DNA from 2 places in the Streptomyces sp. ICN903 genome. Region 2 is predicted to be linked to the other one. Evidence: riboswitches for the same ligand, from Rfam matches in the RefSeq annotation. Region 2 holds a riboswitch; the other holds the start of a gene.
The links. A riboswitch is a leader RNA that binds a small molecule or an ion and turns the genes downstream of it on or off. The one in region 2 is predicted to bind thiamine pyrophosphate.

Region 1 (3,394 bases), on a different contig from region 2:
GTACGGCAGGACGGTGAAGCCGTCGTCGACCAGCGTCTCGGCGGCCTCCAGCAGTTCCACCGGGTCGGGCAGCAGGGTGCGCTCGTCGGCGACGACCTCCAGCTTGATCCAGTCGGTGCCCAGCGCCTCGCGGGCCAGCCGGGCGGTGAGCACGGCCTCCCCGGCGGTGAAGCAGCCGGCGGTGTTGGGCAGCACGCGGATGCCGTTGCGCTTCAGCACCGACAGCACCGAGCCGGAGACGGTCGGGTCCAGGCGCCGCATGGCCACGGTGGTCAGCTCGGTGCCCGAGGCCAGCAGCGCCCGCTCCAGCACCTCCAGGCTGGGCGCGCCGCCCGTGCCCATGATGAGGCGGGAGGTGAAGGCGGTGCCGCCGATGGTGAGGGTGTCGTCAGCCATGGCCGCCGTCAGCCCCCCTGCACCGCGGTCAGGACCTCGACCCGGTCGCCGTCGCCCAGCTGCGTCGCCGGCCACTGCCCGCGCGGCACGACGGTCTCGTTGACGGCCGCGGCGACGCCGGCCGTGGCGGTGGTCAGGGACGCCACGACCGCGTCGAGGGCGAGACCGGCCGCGATCTCGCGCGGCTCGCCGTTGACATGGACGGTGACGGTTGCGGCGGTACGGGCCGTGCCGGTGTTCACAGAGGACTCTCCTGAAGCGTGCGGTCGAAGCGCCGGGGGGTGAACGGGCGTGCCTCCTCGGGGAGTTCGCCGGTGGTCAGGGCCTGGGCCAGGGCGTCGCCGGTGACCGGGGCGAGCAGCACCCCGTTGCGGTGGTGGCCGGTGGCCAGGTGCAGGCCGGGCAGGGCGGTCGGGCCGAGCAGCGGGGCGTTGTCGGGGGAGCCGGGGCGCAGGCCCGCGCGGGTCTCCACCAGCGGCAGCTCGGTGATGCCGGGCACCAGCTCGTGCGCGTCGCGCAGCAGCTCGTAGACGCCGCCGGCCGTCACGGTGGTGTCCCAGCCCTGCTCCTCGCTGGTCGCGCCCAGCACCAGCTCGCCGTCGGCCCGCGGCACCAGGTAGACATGGCCGCCGCGCACCAGGGCCCGCACGGTGCGCGAGAGGAACGGGGCGTACGCGCCGGGGATCCGCAGCCGCAGGATCTGGCCCTTGACCGGGCGCACCGGCGGCAGGACCTCCTCGGGCACCCCCGCCAGCCGGCCGCTGTCGCTGCCGGCCGCCAGCACCACCAGGTCGGCCCCGACCGCGGTGCCGTCGGCCAGCCGCGCCCCGGCCGCCCGGTCGCCGGACAGGGACAGCCGCCCGGCCCGCTGCCGCACGAAGCGGACCCCGGCCCGCTCGCAGGCGGCCAGCAGGGCGGCCGTCAGCCGGCGCGGATCGGTCTGGTGGTCGCCGTCCACGCGCAGCCCGCCGCGCACCCCGGGGGCGAGCATCGGCTCCAGGCGGCGGCACTCGCGGCCGGTCAGCCATGCCGACTCCAGCCCGCAGCGCCGGTGCAGCGCGTGCAGTTCCCGCAGATGGGCCCGGTCGTCGGCGTCCAGCGCGACGGCCAGTGTGCCGCAGGCGCGGTAGCCGGTCCCCAGGCCCGAGGCCTCCTCCAGCTCGGCCGTGAAGTCCGGATAGCGGCGCGCCGAGGCCAGGTTGAGGGCGAGCAGGGACTCCTCGCCGTAGTGCAGTTCGGTGACGGCCGCCAGCATCCCGGCCGCCACCTCGGCGGCGCCGCCGCCCGGCGCCGGGTCGACGACCGTGACCCGCGCCCCCCGTTGCGCGGTCCGCCAGGCCGTGACCAGCCCGATGACGCCACCGCCGATGATCAGCACGTGCATGGGTGCGGTGCTCCTCCCTTCGCCGGAATGACCCGGATCAGGTTCGTACGGTCGGAGGCCGCGCAAGCCTCCCTCTCAGCCCGGTGCGCCGGGCTCCCGCGCTTGGTCGTTCGCCGGTTCGCCCCGGGGGCCTTCCCGTCCCCCGGACGCCGACCACCCTATCCGCGCGCCCGCCGGGGCTGAAGGGGAGCCGGGGCCCGGCTCCCCTTCAGCCCCGGCGGCTGTGGCGGGGCTCTCACCGGACCCCGCCGCCGGGCCGCCCGCCGGCCCGCCCCGACCTCCTACAGTGATCGCGTGAGCGTGCGAACCGAGCAGCAGAGCAGGCAGCGGGTCCTCGTCGTCGGCGCCGGGATGGCCGGGGTGCAGACCGCCGTACAGCTGCGTGAGCAGGGCTGGCCGGGGCGGATCGCCCTGGTCGGCGAGGAGCCCCACCGGCCGTACGACCGGCCGCCGCTGTCCAAGGCCGTGCTGCTGGGCAGGGCGGCCGGATCCGCCTTCGACATCGACTTCCGGGCCCTGGAGGTGGACCTGCGCCTGGGCACGGCCGCCACCGGGCTGCGCACCGGCGACCGGGAGGCGGACACCACCGCCGGCCCGCTGCCCTACGACCATCTGGTCCTCGCCACCGGCGCCGAGCCGGTCCCCCTGCCCGGCGCCGAGGGCGTCCCCGGGGTGTACCTGCTGCGCACCCTCGACGACGCCGAGCGGCTGCGGCCGGTGCTCGCCGGGCGCCGGGAGGTGGTGGTCGTCGGGGCGGGCTGGATCGGCGCGGAGTTCGCCACCGCGGCCCGCGAGGCCGGCTGCCGGGTGACGGTGGTGGAGGCCGCGGACCAGCCGCTGGCCGGGGCGCTGCCGCCGTCCGTCGCGGCCCGGATGCGCGCCTGGTACGAGGAGGCGGGCGCCGAACTGCGCACCGGGTGCGCCGTCACCGGCGTCGCCGCGGCCGGCACGCCGGACGACCCGGTGTGCGAGGTGGAGCTGTCCGACGGCTCGGTGCTGACCGCGGGCGCGGTCGTCACCGGGATCGGCGCGCGCCCGGCCACCGGCTGGCTGGCGGGCTCCGGCGTGGCGCTGGGCGAGGACGGCTCGGTCCTGGCCGACGAGTACCTGCGCGCCTCCGCCCCCGGCGTCCACGCCGTGGGGGACTGCGCCTCCTACCCGTCGGCCCGCTACGGCCGCCGTCTGCTGGTCCACCACTGGGACAACGCGCTCCAGGGGCCGCGCACGGTCGCCTCGGGCCTGGTCGCCGGAGAGGCCGAGACGCCGGTGTACGACCCGGTGCCGTACTTCTGGTCCGAGCAGTTCGGCCGCTTCGTCCAGTACGCGGGCCACCACACCGGCGACGACGGGATGCTGTGGCGCGGCGATCCGGCGGACGCGGCCTGGTCTGTGTGCTGGCTGCGCGACGGTGTGCTGCGCGCCCTGCTGGCCGTGGGCCGCCCACGTGACCTGACCCAGGGGCGGAAGCTGATCGAGCGCGGCGCGGCCCTGGATCCGCTGCGGGCCGCCGACCCGTCCGTCCCCCTGAAGAGCGCGGCCCGCTAGTGACTGTCGGTGGCAGATGGCAGGCTGGTTCCCGTGAACGAGATTGACGCGAAGACCGATGCTCTCGTC
Region 2 (3,394 bases):
CCGGGGGCGACGCACCATGGTGAGGCGGCGTTCGCTCGGGCCCGGGGGGCAGACCTCGCGACGGCCGCGGCCCGGAGTGCCGGAGTCGATCTGCGACACTGGAGAAGTTATGCCTGCACCCGGAGAACTCACCTTTGTCGCGCCGCGCGGGGCCGCCAGGCCGCCGCGGCACCTCGCCGACCTCGCCCCGGCCGAGCGGCGCGAGGCCGTCGCCGCGATCGGCGAGAAGCCGTTCCGCGCCCAGCAGCTGTCGCGGCACTACTTCGCCCGGTACGCCACCGACCCCGCCGCCTGGACCGACATCCCGGCCGCCGCGCGCGAGAGGCTGGCGGGCGAGCTGCTGCCCGAGCTGATGACCGTGGTGCGGCACGTCAGCTGCGACGACGACACCACCCGCAAGACGCTGTGGCGGCTGCACGACGGGACGCTGGTGGAGTCGGTGCTGATGCGCTACCCGGACCGGGTCACCATGTGCGTCAGCTCCCAGGCCGGCTGCGGGATGAACTGCCCCTTCTGCGCCACCGGCCAGGCCGGGCTGGACCGCAACCTGTCCACCGCCGAGATCGTCCACCAGATCGTCGAGGGCATGCGCGCCCTGCGCGACGGCGAGGTGCCCGGGGGCCCCGCGCGGCTGTCGAACATCGTCTTCATGGGTATGGGCGAGCCGCTGGCCAACTACAAGAGGGTCATCGGCGCCATCCGCCGGCTGACCGACCCCGAGCCCGACGGCCTGGGCCTGTCCCAGCGGGGCATCACCGTCTCCACCGTCGGACTGGTACCGGCGATCCACCGCCTGTCCGACGAAGGTCTCAAGTGCCGGCTGGCGGTCTCCCTGCACGCGCCCGACGACGAGCTGCGCGACACCCTGGTGCCGGTCAACACCCGGTGGAAGGTCCGCGAGGTCCTCGACGCGGCCTGGGAGTACGCCGAGAAGTCCGGCCGCCGCGTCTCCATCGAGTACGCGCTCATCCGGGACATCAACGACCAGGCGTGGCGCGCCGACCTGCTGGGCCGGCTGCTGGCGGGCAAGCGGGCGCACGTCAACCTCATCCCCCTCAACCCCACGCCCGGCTCCAAGTGGACCGCGTCCCGGCCCGAGGACGAGCGCGCGTTCGTCGCCGGGCTGGAGGCGCACGGCGTGCCGGTGACCGTCCGCGACACCCGCGGGCAGGAGATCGACGGCGCCTGCGGCCAGCTCGCCGCCACCGAGCGCTGAGGGTCGGCCCGTCACTGGTACGGTGGCGGTGACCTCAGCGGTCGCACACAGTAGCGGAACAAGCGAACACCAGTACCGAAACAGCGAAACCGACAGGGGAGCGCGTACAGCGCTGAGAGTGCGGTGTCGCCGGGAGGAAGCCGACAGGCCGCCCGGTGAGCCGCAGACCCTCGGACCTGATCCGGTTAGTACCGGCGTAGGGAGTCAGAAGATGCACCTCAAGCTCCGGCGCGCCCTGGGCGGCGCCGTCCTCGGCACACTCACCCTCTCCGCCCTCGCCGCGTGCGGCGGCTCGCAGCCCTCCGGGGACGGCGGGGAGGAGGGGAAGGGCGGCAGGACGGTCACCCTGGTCGCCCACGACTCCTTCGCGGCCTCCGACGCCGTGCTGGAGGAGTTCACCGAGAAGACCGGCTACGAGGTGGAGGTGCTGCGCGGCGGCGACGCCGGCTCCTCCCTCAACCAGGCGATCCTGTCCAAGGACAACCCGCAGGGCGACGTCCTCTTCGGCGTGGACAACACCCTGCTCTCCCGCGCCCTGGACAACGGCCTGTTCACGCCGTACGAGGCGGAGGGCCTGGCGAAGATACCCGCGCGGTACCAGCTCGACGCACAGGAGCACCGCGTCACCCCCGTCGACTCCGGCGACGTCTGCGTCAACTACGACCGCGCCTACTTCGAGGAGCGCGGCATCGCCCCGCCCAACACCCTCGACGACCTCGCCGAGCCCGCCTACAAGGACCTGCTGGTCACCGAGAACGCCGCCACCTCCTCGCCCGGCCTGGGCTTCCTGCTGGCCACCGTCGCCGAGTACGGCGAGGGGTGGCAGGAGTACTGGAAGAAGCTGAAGGCCAACGGCGTCGAGGTCGTCGACGGCTGGGAGCAGGCGTACTACGACCGCTTCTCCGGCTCCTCCGGCGGCAAGGGCAAGGGCGACCGGCCGCTGGTCGTCTCCTACGCCTCCAGCCCGCCCGCCGAGGTCCTGGGCGCCGACCCCGCGCCCGAGCAGGCCCCCACCGGGGTGGCCACCGGCACCTGCTTCCGCCAGATCGAGTTCGCCGGACTGCTGAAGGGCGCGGACAACCCCGCCGGCGGCAAGGCGCTGCTGGACTTCATGACCGGCCGGTCCTTCCAGGAGGACCTGCCGCTGCAGATGTTCGTCAACCCCGTGCGCGAGGACGCCGAACTGCCCGAGGTCTTCACCCGCTACGGCGAGACGATCGACGAACCCCGCACCATGGCACCCGAGAAGATCGCCGAGAACCGCGAGGCGTGGGTCAAGGCGTGGACCTCGGCCGTCGTGAGGTGAGGACGGGCACACACGCGGGGACGGCGGCGCGCCTCGCGCTGGCGGCGGTGCCGGCCGTCTTCCTCGCACTGTTCTTCGCCTACCCCGTCGCCGCCATCACCGCCCGCGGGCTGTACGACGGCGGGCGGTGGCGCCCGGACCGGATCGCCGCCGTCCTCACCGACCCCGACATCACCGGCGTGGTGTGGTTCACGCTGTGGCAGGCGGCGGCCTCCACCGTGCTCACCCTGCTGCTGGCGCTGCCCGGCGCGTACGTGCTCGCGCGCCTGGACTTCCCCGGCAGGCGGATGCTGCGGGCGGCGGTCACCGTGCCGTTCGTGCTGCCCACCGTCGTCGTCGGTTCCGCCTTCCTGGCCCTGCTCGGCCGGGGCGGACTGCTGGACCAGTGGTGGGGGGTGCGGCTGGACACCGGCGTCACCGCCATCCTGCTGGCCCACGTCTTCTTCAACTACGCGGTGGTCGTGCGGATCGTCGGCGGTCTGTGGGCGCAGCTCGACCCCCGGCAGGAGGAGGCCGCGCGGGTGCTCGGCGCGAGCCGGTGGACCGCCTGGCGCACCGTGACCCTCCCCGCGCTCGTCCCGTCGGTGGCCGCGGCCGCGCTGATGGTCTTCCTGTTCACCTTCACCTCCTTCGGAGTCGTCCAGATCCTCGGCGGCCCCCGCTACGCCACCCTGGAGGTGGAGATCTACCGGCAGACCGCCCAGCTGCTGGACCTGCCCACCGCAGCGGTCCTGACGCTGCTGCAGTTCGCCGCGGTCGCCGCCCTGATGGCCTTCCACTCGCGCACCGTCCGCCGCCGCAGGACGGCGCTGGGCCTGGTCGACGCCGCCCGCACCGCCCGCCGCCCCCGCGGGGCCGGACAGCGGGCGCTG

Region 1: it holds a riboswitch for thiamine pyrophosphate, as region 2 does, so the genes downstream of both, thiO (glycine oxidase ThiO) here and L7D48_RS01560 (thiamine ABC transporter substrate binding subunit) in region 2, are expected to answer to the same signal.

What each region holds. Positions count from the first base shown of each region.
Region 1 covers NZ_JAKMAY010000157.1:7,089-10,482, forward strand. Annotated here, with positions in the region: gene L7D48_RS17005 (thiazole synthase) at 1-396, opposite strand, end outside; gene thiS (sulfur carrier protein ThiS) at 405-638, opposite strand; gene thiO (glycine oxidase ThiO) at 635-1,780, opposite strand; TPP riboswitch at 1,778-1,887, opposite strand; gene L7D48_RS17020 (NAD(P)/FAD-dependent oxidoreductase) at 2,075-3,325, shown strand; gene L7D48_RS17025 (Rv2175c family DNA-binding protein) at 3,359-3,394, shown strand, end outside.
Region 2 covers NZ_JAKMAY010000007.1:10,530-13,923, reverse strand. Annotated here, with positions in the region: gene rlmN (23S rRNA (adenine(2503)-C(2))-methyltransferase RlmN) at 110-1,216, shown strand; TPP riboswitch at 1,301-1,436, shown strand; gene L7D48_RS01560 (thiamine ABC transporter substrate binding subunit) at 1,428-2,522, shown strand; gene L7D48_RS01555 (iron ABC transporter permease) at 2,519-3,394, shown strand, end outside.